DNA from 3 places in the Pseudomonas donghuensis genome. Region 1 is predicted to be linked to each of the others. Evidence: riboswitches for the same ligand, from Rfam matches in the RefSeq annotation. Region 1 holds a riboswitch; each other region holds the start of a gene.
The links. Region 1 has a riboswitch for cobalamin ahead of cobW (cobalamin biosynthesis protein CobW). Riboswitches for the same ligand answer to the same signal wherever they lie in the genome.
Positions count from the first base shown of each region.

Region 2: it holds a riboswitch for cobalamin, as region 1 does, so the genes downstream of both, BV82_RS09175 ((2Fe-2S) ferredoxin domain-containing protein) here and cobW (cobalamin biosynthesis protein CobW) in region 1, are expected to answer to the same signal.
Region 3: it holds a riboswitch for cobalamin, as region 1 does, so the genes downstream of both, cobO (cob(I)yrinic acid a,c-diamide adenosyltransferase) here and cobW (cobalamin biosynthesis protein CobW) in region 1, are expected to answer to the same signal.

Region 1 covers NZ_CP071706.1:2,786,730-2,792,464, reverse strand. The annotation lists gene cobN (cobaltochelatase subunit CobN) at 1-2,496, opposite strand, end outside; gene cobW (cobalamin biosynthesis protein CobW) at 2,500-3,567, opposite strand; cobalamin riboswitch at 3,664-3,861, opposite strand; cobalamin riboswitch at 3,921-4,149, shown strand; gene BV82_RS12990 (CbtB domain-containing protein) at 4,248-4,433, shown strand; gene BV82_RS12985 (CbtA family protein) at 4,446-5,138, shown strand; gene BV82_RS12980 (cobalamin biosynthesis protein) at 5,141-5,542, shown strand; gene cobM (precorrin-4 C(11)-methyltransferase) at 5,570-5,735, shown strand, end outside.
Region 2 covers NZ_CP071706.1:2,001,699-2,007,433, forward strand. The annotation lists gene BV82_RS09155 (ABC transporter permease) at 1-625, opposite strand, end outside; gene BV82_RS09160 (ABC transporter substrate-binding protein) at 701-1,480, opposite strand; gene BV82_RS09165 (ornithine cyclodeaminase) at 1,729-2,775, opposite strand; gene ctlX (citrulline utilization hydrolase CtlX) at 2,796-3,713, opposite strand; gene BV82_RS09175 ((2Fe-2S) ferredoxin domain-containing protein) at 3,924-4,310, opposite strand; cobalamin riboswitch at 4,417-4,620, opposite strand; gene BV82_RS09180 (sigma-54-dependent Fis family transcriptional regulator) at 4,626-5,735, opposite strand, start outside.
Region 3 covers NZ_CP071706.1:4,369,349-4,375,083, reverse strand. The annotation lists gene BV82_RS20350 (O-methyltransferase) at 1-592, shown strand, start outside; gene BV82_RS20345 (PQQ-dependent sugar dehydrogenase) at 671-1,987, opposite strand; gene BV82_RS20340 (hypothetical protein) at 2,056-2,634, opposite strand; cobalamin riboswitch at 2,783-3,005, shown strand; gene cobO (cob(I)yrinic acid a,c-diamide adenosyltransferase) at 3,170-3,781, shown strand; gene BV82_RS20330 (cobyrinic acid a,c-diamide synthase CobB) at 3,778-5,073, shown strand; gene bluB (5,6-dimethylbenzimidazole synthase) at 5,064-5,717, shown strand; gene cbiB (adenosylcobinamide-phosphate synthase CbiB) at 5,717-5,735, shown strand, end outside.

The DNA of each region.
Region 1 (5,735 bases):
GGCCGCGAGCAGGCCATGCATTTCTGCCGGGCCACAGCCATCCAGTTGCGGTGCGACCTGATGCTCCAGCGCCTCGACAATGGCCTGCACCTGCACCCATTCGGGGCCGCCGGCAAGCTGCACGCTGCCATCGAGGGTCTGCTCGATCAGCTGGCTGGCATACCGCTCCAGGCGCTCGCGGGTATCGCCTGCGGTACGCCACAACGCCGCATCGAGGTCGGCCAGCAGCGCCGGGCGCGGGCCCTGCCAGGGCTGGCCAAGGTCGCAATCGAGCGGATCGAAGCCCAGCTTCAGCGCCCTGGCCAAGGCCCGCAACAGGCTACCGTTGGCCCCGCGCCCATCGCCCCGCTCAACCCGCAACAGGGCCAGCAAGGTGTCGATGCGCAGGCGTCCGCTCGGGGACTCGCCGAACACATGCAGGCCATCGCGGATCTGCGACTCCTTGAGGTCGCACAGGTAGGTGTCCAGGCGTGGCAGCCACACCGCCGCGTCGTCCAGCGCGCCTTCGATCTGCAGTTCACGGTCGATATGGTTGTCGCGTACCAGCGCGAGGATATCGCGCTGCAACTCCCGAGCCCGGCGCGGGTCGAGCAGTTGCGCCTCGTAGTACTCGTCGGCCAGCAGCTCCAGGTTGCGCAATGGCCCGTAGGTTTCGGCGCGGGTCAGCGGCGGCATCAGGTGGTCGATGATCACCGCCTGGGTGCGGCGCTTGGCCTGGGCACCCTCGCCCGGATCATTGACGATAAACGGGTAGATGTTCGGCAGCGGCCCGAGCAAGGCGTCCGGCCAACATCTGTCGGACAGGCCGACGCCTTTGCCGGGCAGCCATTCCAGGTTGCCGTGCTTGCCGACATGGATCAGCGCATCGGCGGCAAAGCCGTGACGCAGCCAGAAGTAGAACGCCAGGTAGCCGTGCGGCGGCACCAGGTCGGGGTCGTGGTAGACCGCGCTCTGGTCCAACTGGTAACCCCGTGCCGGCTGGATGCCGACGAAGGTCAGGCCGTAGCGCAGACCGGCGATCATCATCCGCCCGCTGCGGAACATCGGGTCCTGGCTTGGCTCGCCCCAGCGCTCGCGCACAGCCATCTGGTTGGCCTCGGGCAAAGCGGCAAAAGCCGCCAGGTAATCGTCCAGGGCCATGCTCTGCATGCACGGGCGCAGGTCAAGGCTGTCCAGGTCGTTGCTGACGCCGCCGAGCAGGGCCTGGATCAGCGCCGTGCCGCTGTCGGGCAAGGGTGCCACGGGATAGCCCTGAGCCTGCAAGGCGCGCAGGATGTTCAGCGCGGCGGCCGGGGTGTCGAGACCCACGCCGTTGCCAATGCGGCCATCGCGGGTCGGGTAGTTGGCGAGGATCAGCGCCACGCGTTTCTGCGCGTTGGGTAGCTGTGCCAGGTCGCACCAACGCCGCGCAAGCTCGGCGACAAAGTCCATGCGCTCGGGCTGGGCCCGGTAGCAAACCACATCGGACTGGCTGCGCTCGCTGCGCCAGGCCAGGTCCTTGAAGCTGATCGGCCGGGTGATGATGCGCCCGTCCAGCTCCGGCAAGGCGATGTGCATGGCCAGGTCGCGGGCACCCAGGCCCTGCTCGCTGGCCTGCCAGGCCGGCTCGTTGTCCTGGGCGCAGATCGCTTGCAACACCGGGATATCGCGGCGGAACGGGCGCAGGTGCGGCTGCTCGGGGCTGGACTGGGCAAAGCCTGTGGTGTTGATGATCAGCGCCGCGTCAACCTGGTCCAGCCAATCCTCGACCTGTTGCAGGCAACCTGCCTCCTTGAGGCTGGCCACGGCAATCGGCAAGGGGTTGAGGCCGGCCCGTTGCAAGCGCTGGCAAAAGGTATCGATAAAGGCAGTGTTGGCCGCCTGCAGGTGCGAGCGGTAGAACAGGATCGGCACCACCGGCTGCTCGACCTGCCACTCGTCGAACCAGTCCTCCAGCACCGCAGCGGCCTTGCGCGGGTGATACACCGCAGTGCGCGGCAGCTGCTGCGGCTCGCTCCAGGGGTAGTCGCCCTGCAGGTACTGGCTGGCCAGGCAGTTGAACAGGTTCAAGGCGTTGGCCTTGCCGCCCTGGCGCAAAAAGTGCCAGAGCCGTTCGGCCTGCTCGGCCGGCACCGTGCTCAGGCGGGTCAGTTCCGGGTCCGGCCGGTCGTCGCCCGGCACCAGGATCAGTTGCACGCCACGGGCGGTCAGTTCCAGCAGTTGCTCGACACCATAGCGCCAGTAACCGACGCCGCCGTGCAGCGACACCAGGATGACCTTGGCATGGCGTAGCACCTGGTCGACATACAGGTCGACCGAGGCGTGATTCTGGACCTGCATCGGGTTGGCCAGACGCAGGCTGGGGAACGCTTCGGGCAGCTGCTGGGCGGTTTCGGCCAGCAGCGCCAGGTGCGAGTCACCGCTGCAGAGGATTACCAGCTCGGCCGGGGTCTGGCCGAGGTCGGCAATACTGTCGTCCGGTACAAAGCCACCGGGCTGGGTCCGCAGCAGGTGCATGGGTCAAGCGCCCAGAGCGGCGCGCAGGCGCGCTTCCAGTTGTGCCGCATCCAGTTCCTGGCCGATCAGCACCAGGCGTGTGGTGCGTGGCTCTTCGCTGCGCCAGGCGCGGTCGAAGTGCCTGTCGAAACGGGTCCCCACGCCCTGGATCAGCAGGCGCATCGGCTTGCCCGGGATCGCCGCGAAGCCCTTGACCCGTAGGATGCCGTGCTGCACGACCAACTGGGTCAGGGCATCGAGCAACAGGCTTTCGTCGGCTTGCGGCAGCTCGATGGAGATCGAGTCGAAGGCGTCGTGGTCATGGTCGTCGTGATCGTCGCCATCGTGGTGCGAATCATGGTGAGTACGGCGGCCATCGATGTGCGCCTCGGACTCGGCGCCCAGACCCAGCAGCACCTCCAGCGGCAGGCGGCCGCTGCTGGCTTCGATCACCTTGACTGCCGGTGGCAGCTCTTCTTCGACTTCGGCGCGCACCTTGGCCAGGTCGTCGGCGGCAATCAGGTCGGCCTTGTTCAGCACCACCAGGTCGGCGCTGGCCAATTGGTCGGCGAACAGCTCATGCAACGGCGATTCATGGTCCAGGTTGGGGTCGAGCTTGCGCTGGGCATCGACCTGCTCCGGGTAGGCGGCAAAGGTGCCTGCGGCGACGGCCGGGCTGTCGACCACGGTGATCACCGCGTCGACGGTGCAGGCGTTGCGAATCTCCGGCCACTGGAAGGCTTGCACCAAGGGCTTGGGCAGGGCCAGGCCGCTGGTTTCGATGAGGATATGGTCCAGATCGCCACGGCGGGCCACCAGCTCGCGCATCACCGGGAAGAATTCTTCCTGCACGGTGCAGCACAGGCAGCCGTTGGCCAGCTCATAGACGCGGCCGTTGGCTTCTTCTTCGGTGCAGCCGATGCTGCACTGCTTGAGGATTTCGCCGTCGATGCCCAGTTCGCCAAACTCGTTGACGATCACCGCGATACGCCGCCCCTGGGCGTTGTCGAGCATATGCCGCAGCAGCGTGGTCTTGCCCGAGCCGAGGAAGCCGGTAACGATGGTGACGGGGAGTTTGGCCAGTGTTTTCATGTCGATGCCCTTGGCAGGATGGCGGGCATGCGGGACGAGCGCCAACGGTGTCACGCACCTGGCCTGTTCGCCACCGGATCACCCCGCCCGGTTGAATGTCGGAAACTGTCCGAGGTAGGTCTCCTGGCTTGCATTGCACCGGCGCCCGGGCCAGTCGAACGACGCCTTCCCGCAGGGTTGCAGTGGCTGTGTCGAACGCTTCAATGCTTACAGTTGCGGGGGCAGCCGCGGCTTGAACCGCGTTCCCGTCTTAGCTTCGGCCAGCGCCGAAGAACCTCGAAGCGGCTAGGCTACGCAGTGCCCGGTGAGCGGTCAACTGCTGTCACGATTGACGCCTGCCCGCGCCCGTGATTTGCTAACGCCATTCGTTTGGGTGCCCCTTGAGGGTGAAACTGGGAAACCGGTGCGTCATATGCTTCTTTATTGAGGTGCATGACAAGTCCGGTGCTGCCCCCGCAACGGTAAGTGAGAAAAGCGTCAGAACCACTGTGCCCGCTGTTTGGCATGGGAAGGTGACGCCTGTGGTGTGGCCACCTGCCCACCCTCACCAGCCCGGAGACCGGCCCAACGCTTGACTGAACAAACCCGCGGTGGGCGGGCGCTGTTGCAACCCCTGGGCGAACCTCGTGCAGGGGTTTGCTGCGCTTGCCTGTTGCCGACAACACCAAGAGGAAAGCGCCATGCGTACCAGTACCGCCATTAACCAAGCCGTTACCCCGTCAAGCCTCAGCCAACGCCTGCTGGTTGCTGTCGGCGCCTCGCTGCTGGGCCTGTGCCTGGTGTACTTCGCCGGTTTCTCGCACATCGAAGCGGTGCACAACGCTGCCCACGATACCCGCCACAGCGCTGCCTTCCCTTGCCACTGAGTGCTGCCCCCGATGATCAAGCGTATTGCCAGTACCGCAGGCTTTACCGGCCTGCTGGCCGCCCTGCTGCTGACCCTGCTGCAAAGCTTCTGGGTCGCGCCGCTGATTCTCCAGGCGGAAACCTATGAAAGCGCCGCGCCTGCGGTCGAGGCGCCCCATGAACATGCCGCCGGCACCGCCGAGCATCATCACGACAGTGAAGCCTGGTCGCCGCAAGACGGCTGGCAGCGTGTGCTGTCGACCACCGGCGGCAACCTGGTGGTGGCGGTTGGTTTCGCCCTGATCCTCGCCGCGCTCTACACCCTGCGCGCACCGAAGAGCGTAATCAGCGGCGCGCTCTGGGGCCTGGGCGGCTTTGCCGTGTTCTGCCTGGCGCCGACCCTGGGCCTGCCGCCGGAGCTGCCGGGCACCGCTGCCGCCGATCTGGCCCAGCGCCAGACCTGGTGGGTCGGCACCGCCGCCGCCACCGCCGTCGGTCTCGCCTTGATCGTGTTCGCCCACAACTGGCTGCTGAAGATAGTCGGCGCAGTGTTGCTGGTAATCCCGCATGTGCTTGGCGCGCCACAGCCCGAAGTCCACCAGATGCTCGCCCCAGAAGCCCTGGAAGCCGAGTTCAAGGTCGCCTCGCTGCTGACCAACGCCGCGTTCTGGCTGGCCCTGGGCCTGATCAGCGCCTGGCTGTATCGCCGTTCGAGCCAGCCCTGAGGATGCAGCTGTACCTCGGCCTGGGTTGCCGTCGCGGCTGCCCGGTCGACGCCCTGAGCGCCCTGCTCACGCGTACCCTGCTCGCCCATGACCTGCCGCCCGGCGCGGTCGTGGGCCTGGCCAGCATTGACCTCAAGCGCGACGAACCCGGCCTGCATGAACTGGCCCGGCGCCTGGACGTGCCGCTGGTGTTTTTCAGCGCGGCGCAACTGGCCGCCTTCGAACAGCGCCTGAGCCACCGCTCGGCCGTGGCCTACCAGCACAGCGGTTGTTACGGCGTGGCCGAGAGCGCCGCCCTGGCCCTGGCCGAACAGCTCGGCGGCCCGGCCCGCCTGCGGGTACCGCGCAGCCTGCAGGCCGACGCCAGCCTGGCATTGGCCTGCGCCACCGATTTTCGCCGATAATCGGCACTTTCCCAGCAAGGACTCTCCATGACCGTCTATTTCATCGGCGCCGGCCCCGGCGATCCGGAGCTGATCACTGTCAAGGGCCAGCGCCTGATCCATCGCTGCCCGGTGATCATCTACGCCGGCTCCCTGGTCCCGGCCGCAGTGCTGGAAGGCCACCGCGCCGAGACGCTCATCAACAGCGCCGAAC
Region 2 (5,735 bases), 790 kb from region 1:
TGATCAGAAAGTACAGGGTGTTGTTGGTGGACTTGCCGGCGTTCTGCGCAGCCTTGACCAGGTCGGCCAGGCCAATGATCGACACCAGCGCGGTGGACTTGAGCAGCACCAGCCAGTTGTTGCCAAGGCCCGGCAGGGCGAAGCGCATCAGTTGCGGGAACAGCACCAGGCGAAAGCGTTGCGCGGTGCTCAAGCCGTAGGCCGTGGCGGCCTCCAGTTGTCCGGCTGGGACGCTGAGGATCGCGCCGCGAAAGTTCTCGGTGAAGTAGGCACCATAGATAAAGCCCAGGGTGATGACCCCGGCAGTAAACGGATCGATCTCGAAGTAGTCCCAGCCGAGCAGGTCGGTCAGGTCGTTGAGCCACAGTTGCAGGGTGTAGAAGATCAGCAGGATCAGCACCAGGTCCGGCACGCTGCGAATCAGGGTGGTGTACAGGGTTGCCGGCACCCGCAGCAACGTGTGCCGCGAGAGCTTGGCGCTGGCGCCGAACAGGCCCAGGGCCAGGCTCAGGGCTAGCGACAGCAGCGCCAGTTTCAGGGTCATCCAGGTCCCTTGCAGCAACAGCGGGCCGAAGCCCTGCAAGCTCAGGGCCTGCCAGCCATGGGAGTGAAGGAAGTCGTTCACGGGAAAAATCTCGGTAGGACGCAGGGCAAATGCGACCGTGATCAGCTCAGGGCGAACTGATCACGACGGCACGGCTTACTCGTTGTAGATATCCAGGTCGCCGACGTACTTCTTCTGGATTTCGGCGAAAGTGCCATCGGCGTGCACCGCGGCGATACCTTTGTCGAGCAGGGCCTTGAGCTCGCTGTCGTTCTTGCGCAGGCCCATGGCGATATCCAGTGGCAGGGTCGGGTCCTTGATCGCCGGGCCGCTCTTGAAGTCGGTGCCTTCGGGCTTGGTGAGGAAGTTCAGCTGCGCTTCGAGCTTGTCGGTCAGAGTGGCATCGAGGCGGCCGTTGATCAGGTCGGCGTAGTTCTGGTCCTGGGACTGGTAGGCCTTGACCTGGGCCCCCAGCGGCGCCAGCTTGGCGCGGGCGTAGGCTTCCTGCAGCGAGCCTTGCAGTACGCCAACCTGCTTGCCCTTGAGCGATTCTGGGGTTTCGCCGAAATCGGCGTTCTTGCGCACGATGACCGAGGTCGGGCTGAGGAACAGCCGGGCGCTGAAGTCGATCTGTTTCTGCCGCGCCGGGGTCACCGCCATCGACGACATGATCGCGTCGAACTTGCGTGCCCGCAGGGCCGGGATCATGCCGTCGAATTCATTGTGCACCCAGGTGCACTTGACCTGCAGCTTGGCGCAGATGGCATTGCCCAGCTCGATGTCGAAGCCTTGCAGGCTGCCATCGGCGGCAACGGATTCAAAAGGAGGGTATTCGGGGTAGACGCCGAAACGGATCTCGGTCCATTCCTTGGCCTGCACCGCACTTGCGCACAGTGGCAGGAGCAGCACGCTGAGGAGCTTTCGCAGCGAAGTCATATGAGTATCCCTGAGTTTTATAGTTGATGTAGGGCAGTGGTGCGCTTCTGGTCTTTTAGTGACTATCGGGTCGGGCTCAGAATGCGCGATGACGACGTTTTTTTTGTGTCGTTTGCGCCGGCGTCGGCTGCCGGATTTTGCTGTTAACGCGTGTATTGCAGCCGAATCGGCTGAAGCACCTCCTGTTTAGGCTTCGCATGCAGCAGTTTCCGATCTGCCGCGCCGTAGCGCAGCAGAATCGGTCGGCCTCAGGCGCGTTTTTTCTGCAGGTTTTCAACCGGTGCGCGCAGCAGCGCGAACAGGTCTTTGGGGTCCTTGAGTTCCGGCACCAGGGCGATCTCGCTGCCGATGTCCAGCGCCTTGGCCACATCCAGCACATAACGCAGCGCCGAGTAATCTTCGAGGGCGAAGCCGACCGAGTCGAACAGGGTCACTTGCACGGCGTTCTCGCGGCCGGCCACCTGGCCGTTGACCACCTGCCAGAACTCGGTGGTCGGCGAGTCGGCGGGCATTTGCTGGATTTCGCCTTCGATGCGGCTTTGCGGTTCGTACTCGACGATCACCCGCGCGCGTTCGACGATTTCGCGGTGCAGCTCGGTCTTGCCCGGGCAGTCGCCACCGACGGCATTGAGGTGCATGCCTGGCTCGATCATGTCCGGGGTGAGGATGGTGGCGTAGGCCTTGTCGGCGGTCACCGTGGTGACGATGTCGGCACCGCGCACCGCGTCGGCGACGGAGCCGGCGACGCTCACCTTGATTGCCGGGAAGGCGCTGAGGTTGGCCACCAGCTTGGCACTGGCTTGTGGGTCCAGGTCGTACAGGCGGATGTCGTCGATGCCTAGCAGGGCGTGGAAGGCCAGGGCCTGGAACTCGCTTTGCGAGCCGTTGCCGATCAGCGCCATGCTGCGGCTGTCCTTGCGCGCCAGGTAGCGGGCGGCCAGGGCCGAAGTGGCGGCGGTACGGATGGCGGTGGTCAGGGTCATTTCGCTGAGCAGTACCGGCGCGCCGGTATCGACGTCGCCCAGAGCGCCGAAGGCCATCACCGTGAGCATGCCGCGCTGGGTGTTTTTCGGGTGGCCGTTGACGTACTTGAAGGCGTACAGGTTGGCGTCGGACACCGGCATCAGCTCGATCACGCCATCGGGCGAATGGTTGGCCAGGCGTGCGCATTTTTCGAAGTCGTGCCAGCGCAGGTAGTCCTCACGGATGTACTCGGCCATCTCGCTGATGCAGGTGCTCAGGCCTTTGCGGACCACCAGGCGGCTGAGGTCGGTAACGTCGATATAGCGGGTCATGATGAACTCCTTTGTTGTAATCAGTGACGGACGGGCAGGTGCACTTCTGCGAGCATGCAGCGCGCGCTGCCGCCGCCGATGCGCTCGATGTGGTCGATGTTCACCACCACCGGGTGGCTGTGCTGCTCCACCTGCCGGCGTTGTTCGGGCCTGAGCGAGCGCCAGGCACTGCGCGACATCACCAGCAGCGGCTGGCCTTGCTTGTCATGGACTTCAAGCATGTTGCCGGCGAAGCCTTCGAGCTGGTCGAAGTCCAGGGCCAGGATGTCCTTGCCGGTGTCGCGCAGCGAATGCTCCAGGGCGCGGCGTTCATCGGCCTCGGGCAGCGCCTGCAGGCAGACCACCGAGAGCCCGCGGCCGACGCTCATCATCACGTTGCTGTGATAGATCGGTGCCTGGTGGCGGTCGACGGCGTGGAACAGGCACAGGCGATAGTCGAGCTGTTCGGCGAACAGGCGCAGGGCCTGGGTGTGGGTGCGTCCGGAATGGCAGGCGTAGCTGATCCGGTGCTCGCGATCCAGGACCATGCTGCCGGTCCCTTCCAGATACATACTCTGCTGTTCAAGGGGGCTCAGATCGATGGTCTGACGAACGGCAAAACGTTCCTCGAGCACCTTGAGTACGCCCTTGCTGCGCTCCAGGCGGCGGTTCTGGCCTTCCATCGGGTAGAGCACCAGGCTGCCGTCGGCGTGGCTGCTCCACCAGTTGTTGGGGAAGATCGAATCAGGGGTGTGCGGCGCCGGGGTGTCCTGCACCACCAGCACTTCGACGCCGTGCTGGCGCAGGGTGTCGACGTAACCATCGAACTCTTCCAGCGCTTTCTGCTGTGCTTGCTCCGGCTCGAGCAGGGCCTGCTGGAAGCGGTTGTTGAGGGCGGTATCCGGGTTGAAGGCGAACCGCGCCGGGCGGATCATCAAGACTGTATTTGTTGTTTGCATCGAGGCACGCATCCGGGGTTGGCTGTGTGCTTATTGTCGACGTGATCAATGATAAATCCCGGCTGAAGCGCGTTGGGCGCTCAGCCGGTAAAGCTGAAGTAGTGGGTTAGACAGCGGAATCTGCTGTGATGACTCAAGGTGGGTCTTGCTTGAAGGCCCGCAGCTGCCGCGCCAGGCTCAGCGCGGCCAGCAAGCTGGCGCCGAACCACCTCATGACACCTGGCCATTGAGCAGCAGATCGGGCACCGGCTGGCCCTCGATCAGGTGTTCGCGCACCAGCCGTTGCGCGTCTTCGGCGTTGGCCACCCGGTACCAGCAACGGTCCGGATACACCGTCAGCACTGGGCCGAGGTTGCAGGGGAACTGGCAATGGCTGCGGGTCAGCAGCACGCCGTCAGTGGTTTCGATACGATTGGCCACCAGCAGCTCGCGGCGCAGGACTTTCCACAGCGGCAGGGCACCGCGTTGCACGCAGCGAGGGCCGGTGCAGAGCATCACGTGGCGGGTATGCTCGGGGATCTGCGACCACTCGGGCTTGCTCTGGATTTCATCTTCGGCGACGCGGCCGCGGCGACGCTTGGGGGTTGTTGCTGTCATGGACTTCTCGAAAAACATTCGCGAAGCGCACAGGAGGGCCCCAGCCAACACGCGCCAGGCAGCCGGCTCGTGCCCGCCCTCCGCAGGTTTGCCTAAATGACTGCATGCAGTCGTGGGGCTTCAGGCCGGTCTCCGGGCTTGCGAGGCTTGAAGCCATTCGCCTTCCCATGCCTGTGGGCACAGTGGCGGGTTGAATGCTTCACTCGCTTACCGTTGCGGGGGCAGCGCCGGACTGGTCGATAACGACGCACCGGCTTCCCGTTTCACCTGACGCACGGCGGCGGCAGGCACCTGAAACTGGCAGGCATCTGACCATCAGCCCAGGCGTTCGTCAACTGTGCCGGCCTGGCCCTGGGCGTGCAGGCGCTTGTACAGGGTGGTGCGGCTGATGCCCAGGGCCCGGGCCAGGGCCGAGATATTGCCGTTGAGGCCTTGCAGGCGCTGGCCGAGGTCGTCAGCGCTAGCTGGCGGCAACACGGGGGCCTGTGGCCTGGAGGCGGGCAGGTCGGCAAAGAAACTGTCCGGCAGGTGCTCCACAGCAATCGGCTGCCCGCCCGCCAGCGCCAGCGCCACCTGAAGCACGCTGGCCAGCTGGCGCAGGTTGCCCGGCCAGGGATGCTGGAGCAGCAGTTCCAGCACCTTGCCGGGCAGTTGCGTCGGCGCCCCGGGCTCGCGGTACTGCTGGTGGAGCTGCTCGATCAGGGCCAGGCGGTCGCTGCGTTCGCGCAAGGGCGGTAGCATCAGGCTGAGACCGGCGATGCGGTAGTACAGGTCCTGGCGAAAGTGGCCCAGGCGTACTTGGTCGGCGAGGTTCTGGTTGGTCGCCGAGACCACGCGGATATCCACCGGGGTCGGTTCACCGCTGCCCAATGGCTGGATGTTGCGGGTCTGCAGAAAGCGCAGCAGGCGTGCCTGGGTCGGCAGCGGCATGTCACCGATTTCATCGAGAAACAGGATGCCCCGGTCGGCCTTGCGGATCAGGCCGATGTTGCCCTTGTGATGGGCGCCGGTGAATGCGCCTTTCTCGTAGCCGAACAGCTCCGACTCGACCAGCTCGGCCGGAATCGCTGCGCAGTTCACCGCAATCAACGGCTGGCCGGCGCGGCTGCTGGCGCGGTGCAGGGCATTGACGAAAACTTCCTTGCCGGCTCCGGTTTCGCCCTCGATCAATAGCGCAATGTCCTTTTCCAGCAACAACCCGGCCTGCTGCAGGGCCTTGTCGATACGCGGGTCGCAGGTGGTTTGTGCATGGCTGACCGGTGTGGCCCGCGGGGTTTGGGTGGGGGCATGCAGCAGGCAATGAAAACGGTTGCGCCCGGTCACCTGCACGGCGAACGGTTGCTCTGCGCTGTGGCCGAGCAGTTGCACCAGGGGCGTCCTGAACAACTGCTCCAGGTTCAGTTGCAACGGATTCTGGCCGAGCAA
Region 3 (5,735 bases), 1.6 Mb from region 1:
ATCGCTGCGCGAATCGCCCTTGCTCGCCCGCTTGCGTGCCGAAACCCAGGCCTTGCCTGAAGCGCGCTGGCAGGTGGCGCCGGAGCAGGGCCAGTTGCTGGCGCTGCTGGTGCGCCTGATCGGCGCCCAGCGGATCATCGAGGTGGGCACGTTCACCGGCTACAGCGCCTTGTGCATGGCCCAGGCCATGGCGCATGGGCAGTTGCTCTGTTGCGACCTTGAAGGCAGCTATAACGCCGTGGCCTGGCGCTACTGGCAGGAGGCCGGAGTCGCTGAGCGCATTGAACTACGCCTGGCACCCGCCTTGCAAACCCTGGCGACACTGCCGTCAGAACGCTATGACCTGATCTTCATCGATGCCGATAAGGCCAATTACCCGCAGTACCTGGAAGAGTCCCTGCGCTTGCTGCGTACTGGCGGGCTGGTGCTGTTCGACAACACCTTGTGGAGCGGACGGGTGCTTGAGAAAAAGCCGGACAGCGAAGACACCCGGGCCATCCAGGCACTGAACCACAAGCTCAAGGATGACCCGCGGGTGGACCTGTCGATGCTGCCGATTGGCGATGGCTTGACCTTGTGCCGCAAGCGCTGAGAGGGCGCAGGGTAATAGTGCATGCGATCTGTGTGGGAGCCGGCCTTGCCGGCGATGGGCCGCATAGCGGCCTCCGGATCACTTGGCCTTGCTCACCCGCCAGATCTTGTTGCCCACATCATCAGCCACCAGCACGCCACCACGCTGGTCATTGATCACCCCCACCGGCCGGCCCATGGCCTTGCCCTCGTCATTGAGAAACCCGCTCAGCAGGTCAATCGGTTTGCCTGCGGGCCTGCCAGCGGTGCTGAAGGGCACGAAGATCACCTTGTAGCCACTGTGCGGCTTGCGGTTCCATGAGCCATGCTGGCCGATGAATGCGCCTTGCTCGAACGGCGGCGGCAGCACGCCGGGCTCGGCAAAGGTCAGGCCCAGCGAAGCCGTATGCGGGCCAACGGCATAGTCCGGGGCGATGGCGCTGGCCACCAGGTTCGGGTCGGAAGGGGTGACCCGCTGATCGACGTGCTGACCGAAATAGCTGTAAGGCCAACCATAGAAGCCGCCATCCTTGACTGAAGTGATGTAGTCGGGCACCAGGTCGCTGCCGATCTCGTCGCGCTCGTTGACCGCGGTCCACAGCTGGCCGGTGTGTGGTTCCCACGCCAGGCCGTTGGGGTTGCGCAGGCCAGAGGCGAAGATGCGCTGCTGGCCGCTGGCCGGGTCGATTTCCCAGATCGCCGCACGGCCTTTTTCCTGGTCCATGCCGTTCTCGCCGACATTGCTGTTGGAGCCGACAGTGACGTAGAGCTTCTTGCCATCCCGGCTGGCGATCACGTTCTTGGTCCAGTGATGGTTCAGCGTACCGCCCGGCAGGTCAGCCACCGGCGTGCCGGGGCCGTGGATCGAGGTGGTGCCGGGTTGGTAGTGAAAGCGCAGCAGGCGATCGGTGTCGGCGACGTAAAAGTCATTGCCAACCAGGGCCATGCCGAAGGGCGAATTGAGGTGCTCGATAAAGGTCGTGCGGGTTTCCGCCACGCCGTCATGGTCGCTGTCGCGCAGCAGGCTGATACGGTTGGCACTGGGGACGCCGGCGCCCGCCCGGTCCATGATCTTGCCCACCACCCAGCCACGAATGCCCATGCCGTTATCGGGCTTGGGTGGGGCATTGGTTTCGGCAACCAGGATATCGCCATTGGGCAGGGCATAGAGCCAGCGCGGGTGGTCCAGGCCTTCGGCGAAGGCCACTACCTGGGTGCCGGGGGCGGCCTTGGGCGTCATGCCCAGGGGCCAGCCTATAGCAGGGGCGATGTTGACGGTGGGGATCAGGGTCTTGTTGGGTTCAGGCAACTGCGGCGACGGGCCAACCCCGTCGCTGACATCCAGGCGCGCGTGCTCGCCGCAGCCACTTAACCCCGCGGTCACTGCCAGCAGCAGTGCAATCGGCTTGATACCCATGTCGTTTCCCTCGCAACATTGGCCGCTATTGCCAGTAGAGGCGGGCCAGGCGTGGGAGGTTCCCCGCTTCAGGCCTGCTTGAGCAGCAGGGCGATGCCGGGGTAATACTGGCCGGCTTCGTTGTGCAGCTTGCGGTAAGCGTAGGGGAAGTACCAGGCGATGGCGCAGGCGTTGTGCTTTTGCAGGTCGTCGACCAGGTCCTGCAGCTCTTCGGGGCTGGCGTGCTGGCCGGCTTTCCAGGGGCTGGCGAACAGCGCGGCAACCTTGAGCTGGCTGGGCGCAGCGATCTGCCGGGCGGTGTAAACGGTCTCGGCCAGGGCGTTGTTCAAATCGAGCTTGGCAATCTTTGGCCAGCGCTGGCTGCCTTGCAGGTAGGCGGCTTCTTCGTGGTTGGCGATGTACAGGTCGCAGCGGCCTTCACGATCACCGTCCTCGCGCTGTTTCTTGCTCTGGTGCTGTTGCAGGGTCACCAGCTCGGCTTGCCAGGCGGCGGCCGAGAGCAGGCCGAGGTTGGCCTGGGCGCCGTGCCAGTAGGGCGCCTCGCCATCGCCGAGGGTCTGGTTGAAGCGGTCGATGCAATCAACCCAACGTTCCAGGGCGGGGCGCAGGAACTCCAGGCGCGCGTTATTGATGATCAGGCCTTGCATGCTGCTCTCCCTTATAGTTGTGATCGAGTACAGCCGAAGTTATGGCTATTTGATATCACTGAAGTCAGTGTTACACAAGATGACAAAGGCGCCATTGATCCAGGCCAGTTCAGCGCCTTTCATTGACGCTCCGGGTGCAACCCTCTAACCTTCGCGACTTGTTTCAGGTGCTCTGTGGGCTATGGCCTGGCAGGGTGAAACAGGGAAGCCGGTGGGCGTGCAAGGCGCGCGAATCCGGCGCTGCCCCCGCAACGGTAGGTGAGTCAAGGCCGCGCAGGGCCACTGGGTGTTCAACCCGGGAAGGCGCGCGGTCCCGGGTGTTCATGGCCCCGCTCACAAGCCCGGAGACCGGCCTGTAACAGCCAACGGCATCACGGAGGGTGATGCGCGGTTCCTCCGGCCTGTGCCGCAGCCCTGCGCGTTTTCCGTCTGCCATATCCATTCATCTGTCACGCCGTTTCCTTCGCGATCCTTGAGCAGCCACAGGCTGCCAGGCTCGTTGCGGGCCGGCCGACAGTGGTTTGCGGAGAACCTCATGACTGAATCCACCGAGCGCGACGAACGCCACCTGGCCCGTATGCAGCGCAAGAAGGCCGTCATCGACGAGCGCATCGCCAATTCGCCCAACGAATGCGGCCTGCTGCTGGTGCTCACCGGCAACGGCAAGGGCAAGAGCAGTTCGGCCTTCGGCATGCTTGCCCGGGCCATGGGCCACGGTATGCAGTGCGGTGTGGTGCAGTTCATCAAAGGCCGCAACAGCACCGGTGAGGAGCTGTTTTTCCGCCGTTTTCCCGAGCAGGTGCGCTACCACGTGATGGGCGAGGGCTTTACCTGGGAAACCCAGGACCGCCAGCGTGATATCGCCGCCGCCGAAGCCGCTTGGGCGGTGTCGCGGCAGATGCTCCAGGACCCGTCGATCGCCTTCGTGGTGCTCGATGAACTGAACATCGCCCTCAAGCACGGTTACCTCGATCTGGACCAGGTCCTCAGCGACCTGCAGGCGCGCCCGCCGATGCAGCACGTGATCGTCACCGGTCGTGCGGCCAAGGATGAAATGATCGAACTGGCCGACACCGTCACCGAAATGGGCATGATCAAGCACGCTTTCCAGGCCGGTATTCGCGCCCAGAAGGGCGTCGAACTATGAGTGACGCGCGCCATTGCCCGGCGGTATTGATTGCCGCACCGGCCTCCGGCCAGGGCAAGACCACAGTGACCGCCGCGCTGGCGCGCCTGCATCGCAACCAGGGGCGCAAGGTCCGGGTGTTCAAGTGCGGCCCGGATTTTCTCGACCCGATGATCCTTGAGCGCGCCAGCGGTGCGCCGGTGTATCAGCTTGACCTGTGGATGGTCGGCGAGCAGGAAAGCCGCCGGTTGTTGTGGGAAGCGGCGGCTGAGGCCGACCTGATCCTGATCGAAGGGGTCATGGGGTTGTTCGATGGCACGCCATCGAGCGCTGACCTGGCCCGTCATTTTGGCGTGCCGGTGCTGGCGGTGATCGATGGCACGGCCATGGCCCAGACGTTCGGCGCCCTGGCCCTGGGCCTGGCGCGCTATCAGCCGGACCTGCCGTTTGCCGGGGTACTGGCCAACCGCGTCGGTACCCTGCGCCATGCCCAGTTGCTCGAAGGCAGCCTGACCGAAGGCTTGCGCTGGTATGGCGGTCTGTCACGGGAAACCGGCATCGAGCTGCCCAGCCGCCACCTGGGCCTGGTGCAGGCCAGTGAGCTGAACGACCTCGATGCCCGCCTGGATGCGGCTGCCGCCGCCCTGGGTGCCAGTTGCGATGCGGCCTTGCCGCCGGCGGTGAGGTTCGCCGCGCCGACCGAGCGGGCGATCGAGCCCTTGTTGCAGGGTGTGCGCATCGCGGTTGCCCGCGACGAAGCCTTTGCCTTCACCTATGGCGCCAACCTCGACCTGCTGCGGGCCATGGGGGCGCAGCTGGCGTTCTTCTCGCCGCTGCATGATGCCAGCCTGCCGGATGCTGACAGTTTGTACCTGCCCGGTGGTTACCCGGAGCTGCATCACCAGGCGCTGGCGAGCAACACACCGATGCTCGAAGCCATTCGCGCCCACCATCACGCCGGCAAGCCATTGCTGGCCGAATGCGGCGGCATGCTTTACCTGCTCGAGGCCCTTACCGATGTCGGCGGCGAGCGTGCCGAACTGCTCGGCCTGCTGGCCGGCGAGGCGGTGATGCAGAAGCGCTTGGCCGCCCTGGCTCTGCAGGCGGTGGAACTGCCCGAAGGCACCTTGCGCGGGCACACCTACCATCACTCGTTGACCAGCACCGAACTTGAACCGATTGCCCGTGGCCAGAGCCCCAACGGTGGCCGCGGTGCCGAGGCGGTCTATCGCCACGGGCGGCTGACGGCGTCCTACGTGCATTTCTACTTTGCTTCCAACCCCCAGGCGTCGGCGGCGCTGTTGTGTCCATGAACGAACATGCTTTTACCGAAGCCGAACGCGCGGCGGTCTATCGCGCGATCGGCGAGCGCCGTGACATGCGCCATTTCAGCGGCGGCGAAGTCGCCCCTGAACTGCTCGCCCGTTTGCTTGAGGCTGCGCACCAGGCGCCCAGCGTCGGCTTGATGCAGCCCTGGCGGTTTATCCGCATCACTCAACGGGAACTGCGTCAGCGTATCCAGGCCCTGGTGGAAGAGGAGCGGTTGCGTACCGCGCAAGCCCTGGGCGAGCGCTCCGACGACTTCATGAAACTCAAGGTCGAAGGGATCAACGACTGCGCCGAACTGCTGGTCGCCGCGCTGATGGATGAACGCGAAGCGCATATCTTCGGCCGCCGGACCTTGCCGGAGATGGACCTGGCGTCGCTGTCCTGTGCGATCCAGAACCTCTGGCTGGCCGCCCGCGCCGAAGGCTTGGGCATGGGCTGGGTGTCGCTGTTCGAGCCCCAGGCCCTGGCCGAGTTGCTGGGCATGCCGGCCGGCGCCAAGCCGCTGGCGATCCTTTGCCTGGGCCCGGTGCAGGCGTTTTACCCGGCGCCGATGCTGGTGCTCGAAGGCTGGACCACGGCGCGACCGCTGCACGACATGCTGTTTGAAAATCACTGGGGAGAGTCTTGATGAGTGTGGCGTTGCTGA